DNA from 2 places in the Mucilaginibacter sp. GW821-FHT07G05 genome. Region 2 is predicted to be linked to the other one. Evidence: riboswitches for the same ligand, from Rfam matches in the RefSeq annotation. Region 2 holds a riboswitch; the other holds the start of a gene.
The links. Region 2 has a riboswitch for S-adenosylmethionine ahead of AC07NA_RS23405 (cysteine desulfurase family protein). Riboswitches for the same ligand answer to the same signal wherever they lie in the genome.
Positions count from the first base shown of each region.

Region 1: another riboswitch for S-adenosylmethionine. It lies ahead of AC07NA_RS14710 (protein-disulfide reductase DsbD N-terminal domain-containing protein); the one in region 2 lies ahead of AC07NA_RS23405 (cysteine desulfurase family protein).

Region 1 is NZ_JBWKQC010000005.1:227,781-235,391, reverse strand. It holds gene AC07NA_RS14730 (TonB-dependent receptor) at 1-261, shown strand, start outside; gene AC07NA_RS14725 (RagB/SusD family nutrient uptake outer membrane protein) at 311-2,200, shown strand; gene AC07NA_RS14720 (DUF5000 domain-containing lipoprotein) at 2,238-3,422, shown strand; gene AC07NA_RS14715 (DUF4998 domain-containing protein) at 3,453-4,568, shown strand; SAM riboswitch class I at 4,734-4,847, shown strand; gene AC07NA_RS14710 (protein-disulfide reductase DsbD N-terminal domain-containing protein) at 4,944-5,390, shown strand; SAM riboswitch class I at 5,929-6,044, shown strand; gene AC07NA_RS14705 (peroxiredoxin family protein) at 6,294-7,611, shown strand, end outside.
Region 2 is NZ_JBWKQC010000012.1:40,752-48,362, reverse strand. It holds gene AC07NA_RS23430 (HAD family hydrolase) at 1-219, opposite strand, end outside; gene AC07NA_RS23425 (hypothetical protein) at 358-1,569, shown strand; gene AC07NA_RS23420 (superoxide dismutase) at 1,641-2,357, opposite strand; tRNA gene AC07NA_RS23415 (tRNA-Cys) at 2,469-2,539, opposite strand; gene AC07NA_RS23410 (peroxiredoxin) at 2,652-3,287, opposite strand; gene AC07NA_RS23405 (cysteine desulfurase family protein) at 3,328-4,464, opposite strand; SAM riboswitch class I at 4,570-4,684, opposite strand; gene AC07NA_RS23400 (TIGR03364 family FAD-dependent oxidoreductase) at 4,866-5,990, opposite strand; gene AC07NA_RS23395 (DUF5690 family protein) at 5,987-7,297, opposite strand; gene AC07NA_RS23390 (HAD-IA family hydrolase) at 7,299-7,611, opposite strand, start outside.

The DNA of each region.
Region 1 (7,611 bases), on a different contig from region 2:
AATAATAACAATAACCAAACAAGTACATGGTTTATGCGCGATGGTTCCTTTTTGCGGTTGAAGCAAGTTGAACTGGGCTACAGGATTCCGCAAGCTGTACAAAAGGCATTGCACCTGTCAAGCTTCCGCATTTACGTAAACGCGAGTAACCTGCTCAACTTCAGCAATTTTAAGCTATGGGATGTTGAAATGGGTGGCGATGGCCTTGGTTATCCTATTCAGCGGGTGTTCAACCTTGGTTTAAATGTGTCAATAAGGTAATTGTTAGAGGCAAAAATTTATATCTGATAAATTCATAAACATACATATTATGAGAAAATATATTAAGATCGGAGCTTTCGCATTGTGCTGCTTGCTGGCAGTATTAACTTCTTGCAGGAAGTTTCTTGATGTGGTTCCTGATAACGTGGCTACTATAGATAACGCCTTTACAATGCGTACCCAGGCCATGAAATTTTTATTTACCTGTTATTCCTTTATGCCCCGTAACGGACAATTAGGAGATGACCCGGCTATGGTAGGCGGCGATGAACTGTGGGAAATACCGGAGCGAGGAGCCTATTTGGATATGGCCAAAGGCTTTCAAAGTAAAGTTGGCCCGTTAGGCGATAGGTTTCAGTCGATGTACCAGGGCATCAGGGATTGTAATATTTTCCTCGAAAACATTGCGAAAGTGCCTGATATGCAGGAAGAGGAAAAGATCCGCTGGATCTCTGAAGTGAAATTTCTTAAGGCCTACTATCATTTTATATTGGTAAGAATGTACGGCCCTATTCCTGTTATCAAAAACAACCTGCCAATTTCGGCCGATGTTAACCAGGTAAAGGTGGTGCGCGATCCGGTGGATTCTTGCTTTCATTATATAGCGCAACTGCTTAACGAGGCAGCGCCGGGCTTGCCATTAAATATTATTAGTCCTGCTACCGAAGCCGGTCGTATTACCCGCCCTATAGCTTTATCATTAAGGGCAAAGGTGTTGGTTACAGCAGCCAGCCCTTTATTTAATGGAAATACAGATCAGGGTAGTTTGAAAAACCACGATGGAACGCAGCTGTTTAACACTACTTTTTCAAAAACTAAATGGGATACGGCAGCTACGGCTTGTAAAAGGGCTATAGATGTTTGTGATGAGGCCGGTATAAAATTGTATATATACAACCCGGCATTTCAGCAATATAAGCTTACCGATACTATTAATACGCAGCTAAGTATCAGAAACGCTGTAGCCGAAAAGTGGAACAGCGAGATCATTTGGGCGAATACACAATCTAACACCGCCGATCTGCAAAGGCTGATCTCCAATTGGTGGGATCCTCGCTACCTTGACGGTGTAATTACGAGGGGCGAACTATCGCCGCCTTTAAAAATTGCTGAGATGTTTTACACCGGCCATGGTGTGCCAATCAATGAAGATAAAACCTGGAATTATAGCGGGCGTTATGCCTTACGCACCGCAGAGGAGGCTGATAAATTGTATATACGTAAAGGCTATACCACGGTAGGGCTACACTTTGACAGGGAGCCGAGATTTTACGCCGATCTTGGTTTTGATGGTGCCGTTTATTACGGGCAGGGACGCTTTGATGACAGCAAAAACCTTGATCTGTTTTACCTCGAAGGCAAATTTAAACAACGCAATGGTAAAGGTAAATACGGTTATAATACCGTAACCGGGTATAATCTTAAAAAGCTGATCAATTTCCAAAATACCATTAACTCCAATAATGATTATTCTGTTGTTGACTACCCGTACCCAATAATGCGTCTGGCCGATCTTTATTTATTATATGCCGAAGCGGTGAACGAATCGGCAGGGCCGTCGGCTGAAGCGAATAAGTATATCGATTTGGTTAGGAAACGTGCAGGCTTAGGCACTGTAGCGTCATCTTGGACAAATTTTTCTACCAACCCGGTGAAATATCTTAACCAGGACGGTTTGCGCGAGATCATTCAACAGGAACGCCTGATTGAGCTGTCTTTCGAATCGCAGCGATTGTGGGATCTTCGCCGCTGGAAAAAATCGGCAGATGTGTTAAATGACCAGATCAGGGGTTGGGATATGTCGCAAACCACGCCCGAATCCTATTATCGTATCACGGTACTCTACAACCAAACATTTGGTATAAAAGATTATTTCTGGCCAATTTCTGAAGGCAACATGACAGCTAATACAAACCTGGTTCAAAACTTAGGCTGGTAGCCCGTCATCTCAATTGATCAATAATTAAAGAGCAAAAATGAAAAAGATATATTTTATAGGAGGATTGATAGCCGCGCTGATATGGTACGGTTGTTCAAAAGAAGGCAGGTTAGATTTTGTTGATGCCGATTTGCCTGCTCCGGGCCAGGTAGTTGACGTAAAGGTTAATGCAACCCCGGGTGGTGGTATATTAACTTATAAACTCCCGGCAGATGCCAACTTATCATACGTTAAAGCCATATATGAAATACAGCCCGGTGTATTCAGGGAAGCGAAATCATCGAGGTATACAGATACATTAAAACTGGTAGGCTTCGGCGATTCGTTAACACATGCCGTAAAGATATACAGCGTAGGCAGCAACGAAAAGGAATCGGAGCCGCTTTTGGTGAATGTTACCCCCAAAACACCGCCGGTTAAGTCGGTACTTAAGGCTGCGGTTTTTGAAGAAACTTTCGGCGGTGTAAGCATCGCTTTTAAAAACCCGAACAAGGCCGACTTTTCCGTGGTGATACTGCGCGATACTACCGGCAACAACGACTGGGTAACCGTACGTACTTTTTATACAGCAGCTGTTACCGGCAACTTTGCAGCCCGTGGTTTCGAATCTAAGCCTCAAAAGTTCGCGGTGTTTTTCCGCGACCGCTGGAATAATAAGTCGGATACTTTAATCAAAACACTTACACCTAAGTTTGAAATTGAAATCCCTAAAAATACCTTCAGCAAACTGGTGCTCCCTACAGATCAGACCCAACTTGCCGATCCGGGTTATAATATCGAGAATATTTGGAATGGCTTGGCCGACAGGAGACTTTACGCGTCGTCAAACGCTTCATCACTTCCGCAATGGATCACTATTGATCTGGGTAAAAAGGTGCTGTTGAGCCGGTTTAAGCAATGGATGGAATCAAACGACCATTGTTATACAGGTTCAGGTTTAAAGATCTTCGAGTTATGGGGCTCAAATTCTCCCGACCCCGATGGAGGTTGGACACAATGGACCTTGCTGGGTAAATTTGAAACCTTAAAACCATCGGGCCTGCCACTGGGGCAAAAAACGAGTGAAGATGTCAACTATGCAACCAACCTTGGCTGCGATTTTAACTTTGATATTCAACCGCCTGCTGTACGGTACCTCCGCTTAAAATCATTAGAAACGTATAGCAGTCCCGGCCAGGTGGTAATAATGGAGATGGCTTTCTTTGGCCAAATTGTACAATAGCTATTTAATTAATTATCATAAAATAATATTATGAAAAGGATATTCTATGTCGGGATCATACTGATCTTTACGATGTGCATTGTTTCAGCTTGCCGTAAAATGGAAGAAAGCTACAAGCAATATGTAGTTCCGGGAGGGTTAACTTATGCCGGGAAAGCGACCTCACCTAAGGCCTATTCGGGCTTGAACAGGGTAAAGATAGCCTGGCTCAGAGGGTCTGATCCATCTGTAATAAAGGCTAAAGTTTACTGGAACAATTTTGCTGATTCCCTGTCTGTTGATATTCCGCCATCGGGCGATACCATAAGTGTTACTATTGAAAATCTGCTTGAAAAAAAGTATACATTCACAATTCGTACTTACGACGGTAAAGGCAATTCATCAATACCGGTTGAAGTAGTAGGCGGATCGTATGGCGAAAAGTACCAGGCACAATTGCTGACAAGGCCCGTAAACTCTAATGTGTTAAACGCTAACGGAACGCTTACCATTGGTTGGGGCGGTGCAGATGAATCCAACGGGGCTTATGCATCAGAAGTTAAATACACGGATGTATCCGGTAAGGAACAACACAAAATATTTTCGGTGAAATCTTTAGTTTCAGAAATACCGGACATGAAACCCAATACCAATTACCAGTTCAGAACCATATTCAGGCCTGATACGTTGAGTATCGATAATTTTTACACTTCATATACCGATGGCAGCGGCCTGTTTTCCTTCAACAAAAAAAGCTGGAAAATAATCAGTTACTCAACCCAGCATTCTGATGGTGATAACGCGGTGATCAATTTTATTGACGGGAACGAAGCAACCCGCTGGCATACATGCGCAGGCTGTTCAAGCTACCCGCACTTTGCTACCATAGATATGGGGGTAGAACGAACCATTACCCAGTTTGGCGTTTGGCGCACCACATTTGAAACAGGCGGAGACGACCGCGGGCCGGATAAATTTGATTTTTTAACCAGTGTGGATAATGTAACATGGGTAAACCAGGGTTCATTCAATTTTAACCGTTTAATAAATGGCGAACAAAAATATTTACTTCCTAATAAACCAAAGGCAAGGTACTTTAAGTTTGTAGGCACCCAAGGCCCGCAAAGCTATATGGTGATGGGGGAGATAAGCACTTACGGATTGTAACACCACTTAAAAATTAGCATAAAAAGCTCCGCTGAGATTCTTCTTCGCGGGGCTTTTTTTATTGGTTATTATGTGCTTTTGATATTAATTATAAAAAATTCTATAAATTCTATGGATATTATAGTTTATATCATATATTTGTATCAGATAACACGTTCTTTATAGTACTTATCCAGAAAGACAGAGGGAAAGGCCCTATGATGTCTTAGCAACCTGTACATCCTCATATATGTAAAAGGTGCTAACTCCTGCTTCGCGATATGCGGAGATAGATAAGATAAAAAGATTTCCAGATACATAGCTGTCTCTTTTTGCCTCTCAGGATAAGTCAAATACCAGGAACATTAATTTGACATACAAAGCAGCTATACAAGCATGAAAAAAATATACTTATTATCATTTATACTCTTACTAAGCTTTGGCGCTTACAGCCAGATACAGGAACCTGTTAAATGGGCTTACGCAGCGAAAAAAACGGGCAATAACGAGGCCGTAATATTTGTTAAGGCTACTATTGATAAAGGCTGGCACATTTACTCGCAAAACATTGCCGAAGGCGGGCCAACTAAAACAGAACTGAAGTTCGCCGCGTCGGCAGATATTTCGCTGGTAGGTAAACCATCCGAGCCAAAACCCATTAAAAAGTTTGAAAAGTACTTTGGGGTGAACGTTGCCTATTTTGAAAAGCAGGTAATATTTCAGCAAAAAATAAAGCTTAATAAAAGTAACCCGGTAGTAAAAGGCACTATCACATTTTTAGCGTGCAGCAATAAAGAGTGCCTGCCGCCTGAGGATATTGAATTTACCGTAGCGGTAAAATAATACACCCGTAATAAAAAAAAATACTGCTATAATAATTATAGCTAAACCTTACACATATATCAATATACCACCGATTGATTTATAAATAGGAGGGAACAGTGCAACACCCGTGAAGCTGACCGAACAGGAAAGGCAGTGGGTTTAAATCTGATCCTGACAAACTGAAATTAAATTTATAAAGAAATGAAGAACGGTATTTTTGATGGCCAAACCGCATTGCGCAACTTAAACAGCTATTGCTTAGCAGTTTTACCCGGTTGCTGCTGTTGTAATTAAAGATTTTTTACCTGTCTGTTAACCCGGATACCGCCTTGAAAAACAAGACCGGCATCCTGGCTGTAAAGAGGTATTGCTTTATGCAATGGTGGTAATTTCATTCAGCTTGCTTTTCCGAACAGTCCAGGATGCCAGTCATCCATATTTAAACAATATATCAAACTAAATAAAAATAAATACTACTAATTCTATAGATAAACTTGTATTATTGATTTTTATTGTTACCTTTACGCCATCTAATTAACCCCACCATTAATTAGTTGATTTATAAAGAAGAAGGGAGAGGAAGTCTCGATGATCTTCTAGCAACTTTTCATTCAGTAATGAAATAAGTGCTTTACTTTTTTCCGAAGGGATGTTCCTCCGGAAATATAAATTAACTAGTGTTATGCAAAATTTGAATTATCTCTTTTTAGCCAAACAATCAAGCGCAACCACCGTGCGATGTTGTTGTATGTGCATGTAGTTCCCCGGGGTTTCTCCGCATAAAATTTATCGGAATTATTTACCGTGAGCTGTAGCTGTTTAGCTGCGGGTAAGGGATTGCTTATGCCTCAAATTTAAGCACACTACTTAATGTTCAATTAAGCAGTAAACAAAATTTAACAACTATAAATCACACAAAAAATGAACTTCAAAAATTATCTATCTAAAGCAAAATACCTTTCATTGGGATTGTTGCTAAGTGGCGCAGCGTTAGCCGGCGATAAAAATCCGCCTGCAAAATTTATTAAAGAAGGTGTTTGGCGCGGTGTATTCACCGTGAGCGAATCGCAAGTGCCCTTCAACTTCGAGCTGAAAGGTAAAGATGCCGAGCATGCCGTATTTACCTTGTTAAACGGTTCACGCCGCGATAACTTCCACGTGCAGCTGCTGGGTAAAGATTCGGTATTTATCAAAATGAATACTTATGACGCGGCCCTCGTTGCCAAAATAAATGATGACGGTACCTTAAGCGGCGAATACCGCAGCCTGGTGCCTAACTTCCGTGGTAACGCGTTGCCTTTTACAGCCGAGCATGGTAAAACTTATCGCTTTGTAGAGCCAGGTAAAGATGTAGCCCCTACAGCAGATCTTACCGGTAAATGGGAGCTTAAATTATACAGTAAAGAGGCTGTACCTGCTTCAATAGCCCTGTTAAAACAAAAAGGCAACAAACTTACCGGTGTGGTAATGACGGTGGTAGGCGATAGCCGCGAAATTGAAGGTACTATACAAGGTAACGAGTTCGCGCTATCGGGCTTTACCGGCCCAAGCCCTTTTATTATTAAAGGAAAAATAAACGATGACGGTACATTATCTGGCGAAGAAGGCTTCGGGATATACAAAAACCTGAAGTTTGACGCTACCAAAAACAACGATGTTGAACTGCCCGATCCTTATAAACTTACTTTTTTAAAAGAAGGCTACAAAAAGCTTGATTTTACCTTCCCCGATCTGAACGGTAAGCAGGTATCGTTAAGCGATAATAAATACAAAGGCAAGGTAGTGATTGTTGAAATTATTGGCACCTGGTGCCCTAACTGTACAGATCAAACCGTGTTTTTGTCGCCATGGTTCAACAAAAATAAAAAACGTGGTGTAGAAGCTATCGCTATCGGCTTTGAGCAAAAAGACAGCCTGGAGTATGCAAAATATACTTTAGGTAAGCTGCGCGATAAGTACAATATCGGTTACGATATTCTGTTTGGTGGCCTGGCCGATAAAAAACTGGTAGCTCAAAAACTGCCTGCGCTTAACAAATTCATCGCTTTCCCTACCACAATAATTATTGACCGTAAGGGCGATGTACGTGAAATATACACAGGCTACACCGGCACGGTAACAGGCAAATACTTTGACGATTACGAAAAGAAATTCAACAAAGTACTGGATGCCTTAATAGCCGAACCGGCACCGGAAAACGCGGCCAATACGCAGGATGCAGGTAACACAGTACAAGGTA
Region 2 (7,611 bases):
TTCTTCTACTACGTTAACCACAGGCCAGCCGGCAAGTTCATCAACAATGGCGGCGCCATCAAGGTCAACACCGCTTTGGGCGGCCAATTTTATAAACGCTGCTTTATGGGCGGGCATATTATCGGCCAGGGTGCCGTCACAATCATATAAAAAAGCTTCGAAATCGCCGTCGGCCAGTTTGCTTAAGGCCTGGAATTTTTGATCGGTATTTGTATCCATGTATACAAAAGTGTAAAAAATACACCAATGCTTCTGCTACAATTTTGTCAATAAAACATAAAATAGTTTCTTTAATAAAAACTTTTGATTTATATATTAATTTATTATTATATTTATATATAATTAAAGTAACCAATTATGGACCGCTTATTCAAAATATTCGGGACAGTTTTACTCCTTTTAACACTTACAACTACCTACGGGCAAGATAAGCGCAGCTTCTCTATTGACTTTTACGACGGCACCTTCAACGCTGAGATCAACACCGATATGGTTATCGCGGCACCTGCCGAATTAAAACCGGCAGATATAAAAGCCTTTTATAGTAGCATCAGCCAATCAGTCTATCAGCCACTGATGGATTCGCTTTTGGCTTATAAAAACGGCCACCACCTTAACGATTGGCTGTATTATCAACTTATTCGTAAAACAGCGCAGGAAATAAGCCCCAAAGCTGATAATTATAGTCGCTACACCCTGTACAAATGGTTCCTGCTCGCCAAATCGGGCTACGATGCAAGGTTGGCACTTACCGCCGACTACAAAGTGATATTTTATATTTATAACGATGAAGACATAAGCGATATTCCGTTTTTTGAGGTAAACAACAAAAAATACATGTGCCTCAATTACCACGATTATGCTAAAACAGACCTACATAAGGATCCGCCTTACCCGGTAGATATTATAGTGCCCGAAGCTAAAAAGGCATTCTCATACAAGGTTACCCGCATGCCCGATTTTAAACCGGAAAACTACGTAGAGAAAAAGCTGGAGTTTGAGTATAAGCATAAAGTATACCACTTTAATGTGAAGCTGAATAAGGACGTGCAAAGCATCTTCGCCAACTATCCGGGTGTTGATTTTGAATCGTATTTTAACATCCCGCTAAGTAAAGAAACTTACGGTTCACTCATTCCGCTGTTAAAGAAGAACCTGGAAGGCATGAGCCAAAAGAAAGGCATCGATTACCTGATGCGTTTTACCCGCTACGCCTTTTTATATGAAGATGATGAGGAAAACTATGGCAAGGAAAAACGCCTGTCGCCGGAGGAAACCTTGTTTGCCCAATACAGCGATTGTGACGACCGGGCAGCCTTGTTCTTTTATTTGGTACGCGAGATCTACAATAAGCCAATGATAGCCATGCTGTATCCTACACATATAACCATAGCGGTACAGCTTGATAAGCCTGTAGGCAAACCTATAGTTTACAAGGGCAAAACCTATTCGGTATGCGAACCTACCCTGCAACCCGAAGATTTGCGTATTGGCCAGATCTCCTCCAAGCTTAAAAACACTCCCTTCCAGATCGTGTACCATTACGAACCGGAAACAGTAAGGTTTTAACCAATACCTTTTACAACACAAAGCGCCGTGTATTTTTCGTACACGGCGCTTTGCTTTTTATGTTAAATGTTTTATACTAATCTTTTAGCTACGGCATCCCAGTTTACCACATTCCAAAAACCGGCGATGTATTCAGGCCTGCGGTTTTGGTATTTAAGGTAATAAGCGTGCTCCCACACATCAAGCGCTAAAAGCGGCGTGCCTTTTACTTCGGCATTGTCAAATAGCGGGTTATCCTGGTTAGCGGTTGAAGTTACTTTCAGCTTGCCGCCATCATTAACCAACCATGCCCAACCCGAACCAAAACGTTTGGTAGCGGCATCATTAAATTCGGCCTTAAACTTATCAAGCGAACCGAATGAAGCAGTGATAGCATCAGCCAGTTTGCCGCTTGGGCCTGCACCACCCGGTGCACGCAGGCTTAACCAAAAGAAGTTATGGTTCCAGGCGCCGCCTGCATTGTTACGTGCTTTTGCTGATAATTTTGAAGCATTGGCAAAAAATTCCTTTTCGGTAGTGTAGGGTATCTTTTCGGCAACTATGGCATCGTTTACATTTTTAATGTAAGCGGTGTGGTGCTTGGTATAATGTATTTCGTTGGTTAAAGCATCGATGCTTGGCTCCAGATCGGCATATTTAAATGGCAATGCCACCTGTGTAAATTTAAAAGGCTCGGCACCTGCTAATGCATCGGCGGCAAACGCGCCTTTGGCCTGTAAACCTACCGCTATTGCCGCTGTAGCGGTTAAACTTGTTTGTATGAATTTTCGGCGACTTTTATTTTCCATGTCTTTTATTGATATGATGTATTTCGAACTGCAATTTATAAGATAAAGTATTCATATTCTCAACAATTACCTTATGCAACGGTTTTTTGACATTGCAAGTAATTTTTACAGACGTCGCGGGCAGATTCGAACTGCCGTATAAGGTTTTGCAGACCCCCACCTCTCCTCTCGGTCACGCGACTATTTTGTGTTATTGAGTGATTTGGTGAATGAGTGATTGAGTGGGCATGATAACTAATTAACCTACAATGTTGTTATCACATCCTGCACTCATTCATCAAATTGCTCAATAAATTATTTGTTGGGTTGCGGTGTTAAGCGCAAATAAGGTTTAACCTGGGTAAAACCTTTAGGAAATTTGGCCGGGATATCTTCCGTCTTAATTGCGGGTACCACCACCACGTCCTCGCCTTCTTTCCAGTCGGCAGGTGTGGCTACGCTGTAATTGGCGGTTAGCTGTAATGAATCTATCACCCGTAATATTTCCTGGAAATTTCTTCCTGTTGATGCCGGGTAAGTAATGATCAGTTTAATGGTTTTATCGGGCGCTATGATGAACAATGACCTTACCGTTGCGGTTAGCGATGCATTCGGGTGAATCATATCATAAACCTCGGCTATTTCGCGGTGCTCATCTGCTATGATCGGGAAGTTCACTTCCACATTCTGGGTTTCGTTAATGTCCTGTATCCAGCCTTTATGTGATTCTACTCCGTCAACACTCAGGGCAACTACCTTTACATCACGTTTATCAAACTCATCTTTCAATGATGCCGTGCGGCCAAGCTCGGTAGTACACACAGGTGTATAGTCCGCAGGGTGCGAGAATAGCACGCCCCAGCTGTCGCCTAAAAATTCGTAAAAATCTATTTCGCCTAATGATGTTTGCGCCGTAAAGTTGGGCGCTTTGTCTCCTAATCGTAAACTCATGGTGATTATGTATTTATGTTGTTATTTGTATCCTAATTAATTATGCTGCAACCGAATCATAAACCGCTGCTAACACGCTTACTGCATGGTCAATTTCGGCAGCGGTATTGTATTTACTGAACGAGAAACGAATGGTGTTCCTCGATGCATCGGCATTAATGGCCTGTAATACATGCGATGCCGAGCCGGTAGAGCAGGCGCTGCCGCCCGATACCGAGATGTTGTTTTGATCGAGATAAGCTAACAGATCGAAAGCGTTGGCGTTAACCGGCAAGCTCGCGCTTAGCACAGTGTAAAGACTTTTATCTGCAATGGCCGAATTACCATTGAAATATACATCGCCAACCTGTTCCTGTAGTTTATAGATCATCCTGTTTTTTAATGTTTGTATATATTTTTGATGCTCATCAATATCGCGGTAAGCTATTTCCAGCGCTTTTGCCAGGCCAATTATACCGTGAATATTCTCGGTACCTGCCCTTAATTTGCGTTCCTGCGAGCCGCCGTGCAACAACCTCGAAAGTTGTACACCATCGCGACAGTAAAGAAACCCTACCCCTTTTGGCCCATGAAACTTATGTGCCGAAGCTGCTAAAAAATGTGTTTTTAGTTTTGACAGATCGTGGCGGTAATGCCCGATGGTTTGAACCGTATCTGAATGAAAAATTGCTCCGTAGCTACAACAGACCTCGCCTATCAATTCGATATCGTTCAGGTTGCCAATTTCGTTATTGGCATGCATTACCGATACCAGCGAGCGTGTATTGTTTTGCAATAAGGTTTCGAGGTGATCGATATCAAGGTTACCCCTGCTATCTATATTGATGAAGCTTAATTTTATTTCGCCTTGTTTTTGCAGTTCTTCCAGCGTGTGCAGTACCGCATGGTGTTCAAAAGGCGTAGTGATAACGTGTTTTATTTGGTGAGAACGTACGCTTGATAGTATGGCCGTGTTATCGGCCTCGGTACCACCACTTGTAAAGATGATCTCGTTCGGCGACGCGTTCAGTAAACCTGCAATGGTTTGCCTTGCCTGCTCAATAGCACTTTTTACCTGCCTGCCATGCTCATGATGCGACGAAGGATTTCCGAAAAATTCGAGTAAGTAAGGGGTGATGGTGGTAAATACCTCGCTATCAAGTTGAGTGGTTGCGGCGTTATCAAGGTAAATTCTCATTTTGTTTCTCTTTTTATAAATCGTTAACAGTTATGTTTTTGTATCGACTTATCCGGAAAAGAGGCAAAAAAGAAAAGCTGCTGAGCGAGTCTTAAAATATTTGTCATCTTATCTTCCTCCTTTGTGGCGGAGCAGGAATTAGCACCTTTTACAAGCTCAAGAGCCGGTACAGGTTGCTAAGACGTCATAGGGCCTTTCCCTCTGTCTTTCTGGATAAGTATAATAAAGAACAATTATTATGATGCAAACATACACATTTAAACTACTATTCACATAGATTTTATAGTTTTTATTTGAAATAAATTATTTATCACTGATTTACAGCGAAATAAAAATGCGCCCGGTAGTTAAACCAGACGCATTTTTCTCTATTTAGGTTATTGAAAAGCTCAATTAGCAGATCACCTGCCCGCAAAATATTGCTCGCAAAGGCCGAATGACAGTGTCATCCCGTTGCCGCCAACACCGTTGATGATGGTTACACCCGGTTCCGGATCGGTGATAAATTCGGTTTCGCCGTTCATCATTTTTGGGTAGATGCCATGCCACGATTGCAGCAGTTTCCAGTCTTTAAAAGTAGCGAAGGTATGCAGGTAGTCGGTAATTAATTTGTTAATAAATTCCTTATCGAACGGATCGTGCACCAAACCATATTCGTGCGAGTCGCCTATAGTAAGTTCGCCGCCGCCATTTTGCGATACCATTACATGGATGCCCCATTTTAAATGTTCGGCATACTGTTCCTCATAACGCTGCTTAAGCGCAGGTAATGAAGCAGCTATCTGAAAACCTGGATAATGGATCATAGATAAACCACCGCAAAGCGACGGACCTATGCGCCAACCCTCGGGCTGGGTAACCAAACGCATCATTTGCAGTTTACATTTGCTGATATTGGTTTGCAGGAATAATTCGGGATACAGGGTTTCAAAATCGGCACCGCTGCATACAAATATTTCGTCGGCCTCCCAGGTACGTTTACCGGAGTAAACCTTTGGCGCTTCAATTTGGCTTATGGCCGTGTTCCAATGAAACTCAACACCGAATTTACCGGCAAGGTAAGCGGCCACCTGCCCTACCGCTACACGTGACTCAATGATCATTTCTTCGCCGCTCCATAAAGCGCCCTTTAAACCATCCGGGTTTACAGCCGGTGATCTTTTCAGTGCTTCGGCCGGTGTAAGTAAGGCGCAGTCGCGGTCATTTTTGTTGGCTTCCACATAGTCGGCAATTACCTGTAGCTCATCATCATGATAAGCCAAATGCAGCGAGCCAACTTCGTCATGCCAGATATCGGCTTCGGTACAAACCGTTTTCCAGATGCTGCGAGACAGCATGGCCCTTTCAAACATTGGCCCGGTGGCCTGCCCTATTGGCCACACCATACCAAAATTACGTATTGATGCACCCACAGCACGCTCGTTACGTTCAAATACGGTGACTTTATAACCTCGTGTAGCCAGTGCCCTTGTCGTTGCAAGGCCCACTATGCCTGCTCCTATAACTATTGCCGACTTTTGTTTCATACCGTGATGATGTTTAAATTTTTAGCGCTTTTATTACTTTTTCGCGCGCTTTGTAAAAAATATATTAATGACATTACCGCGCTTACGCCGCCAACTATGGCAACAATCAGAACGCCTTCCTTAAAAAACGCGCCCCAGCTAATGGTAGGCCTGCCCAGTTCTTTGATGAGTAGTACGCTTACGCTGCCTAAATATCCGGCGGCATCGGCTATGTACATCACAAAACCGACGTTGCTTCGGTATTTGAATGAAGCGATCATCCGCTCGAAGAAAATGGCATTGTAGGGTACATAACCCAGGTATAAACCTAACCCGGCCATGGTCATCCAAGTTATTGGGCTGATGGCTTCCAGATCAAACAATATGGTTGACACGCCTACCAGCACACAACCGCCGATGATCATGAGGTGAATAACGCTGAATGCCCGTAAGTTCTTTTTAATGAGGATGAGTAAGCTCATGGCTACCAGTACAATGACAGAGATAAGCGTATCGATATTGGTATAAATACTGTTGCTTTTCACACCCAGATCAGCCCAGATCTCTACCTCGAAATTATCGCGTACATCGCGCATTATGGTGAGCAGTACGTAAATAATAAGCGTGAGGATAATACCCGGCAAAAAACGCATGATAAATTGCCTGCGTTCGGTGGCGTTCATGGGTGTGCGCTCGGCACGCTGTTGTTTATCTTCTGCGGATGGTTGCGGTATCAGTTCCAAACAAAAAACGAACAGCAGCAGGGGCAGTACAAAAATAGCCCCGGTGATAAACGGCATCCAATATTCGTTTACATGGAACGCGCTAAGCAGCGTACGCCCCACAGTTTTCACAAAACCCGACGCGAATATTAAACTTATAGACATAACGGCTGCCATAAACTCGGTTGAGCGGCGGCCTTCGAGATACCCGAAGACCAACCCCCATATCATACCGAGCGGAAAACCGTTGATAAAAAGAAAAACTATATTGTAAGGTGCAGGTACAAACGCAAAGCCCAACAATGCCAGCCATGATACACCAATGAGCAGCAATATGCTTTGCGCCCGCCTGGCCGGGTTTACTTCGGCAATAAACTTTATACCGTAAAATTTACTAAAGGTGTACCCCACCACCTGCGCTATTACCAGCCAAACCTTATAATCAACATTAAAATAATGCTGACCGGTAAATGTACCCGCCGCAAAAGCCTTGCGGAAAGCGTACATAGAAGTATAAGCCCCAAAAGCAGATACTGCTGCCATTACCGATAATAAAGCGTAAGGCCATCCCGCGACCTTTGCGCGCAAATTGTTAATGATACTCATTTTATTTGGCGCTAACTATGTCAATAACTTGTGCTATATCGTCAATTATATGGGTTGGATGGTAGGCTTCCAGCTCGGTGCGGGTGAATGTGCCGGTGGTTATGCCTATTACATATTTACAACCTGCGTTTTGGCCTTCGCGTACATCAACTTCGGTATCGCCAATTTTGGCTACTTCTTTAGCGGTTTTAATGCCGGCGGCATCCATCATTTTCTGGATCATGTACGGGTGCGGGCGACCAAGCTCTACTTCGTCAGATCCTACCAAATAATCTATCAAACCTTTTTCCTGCCATTGCAGGCGGTTTACTATA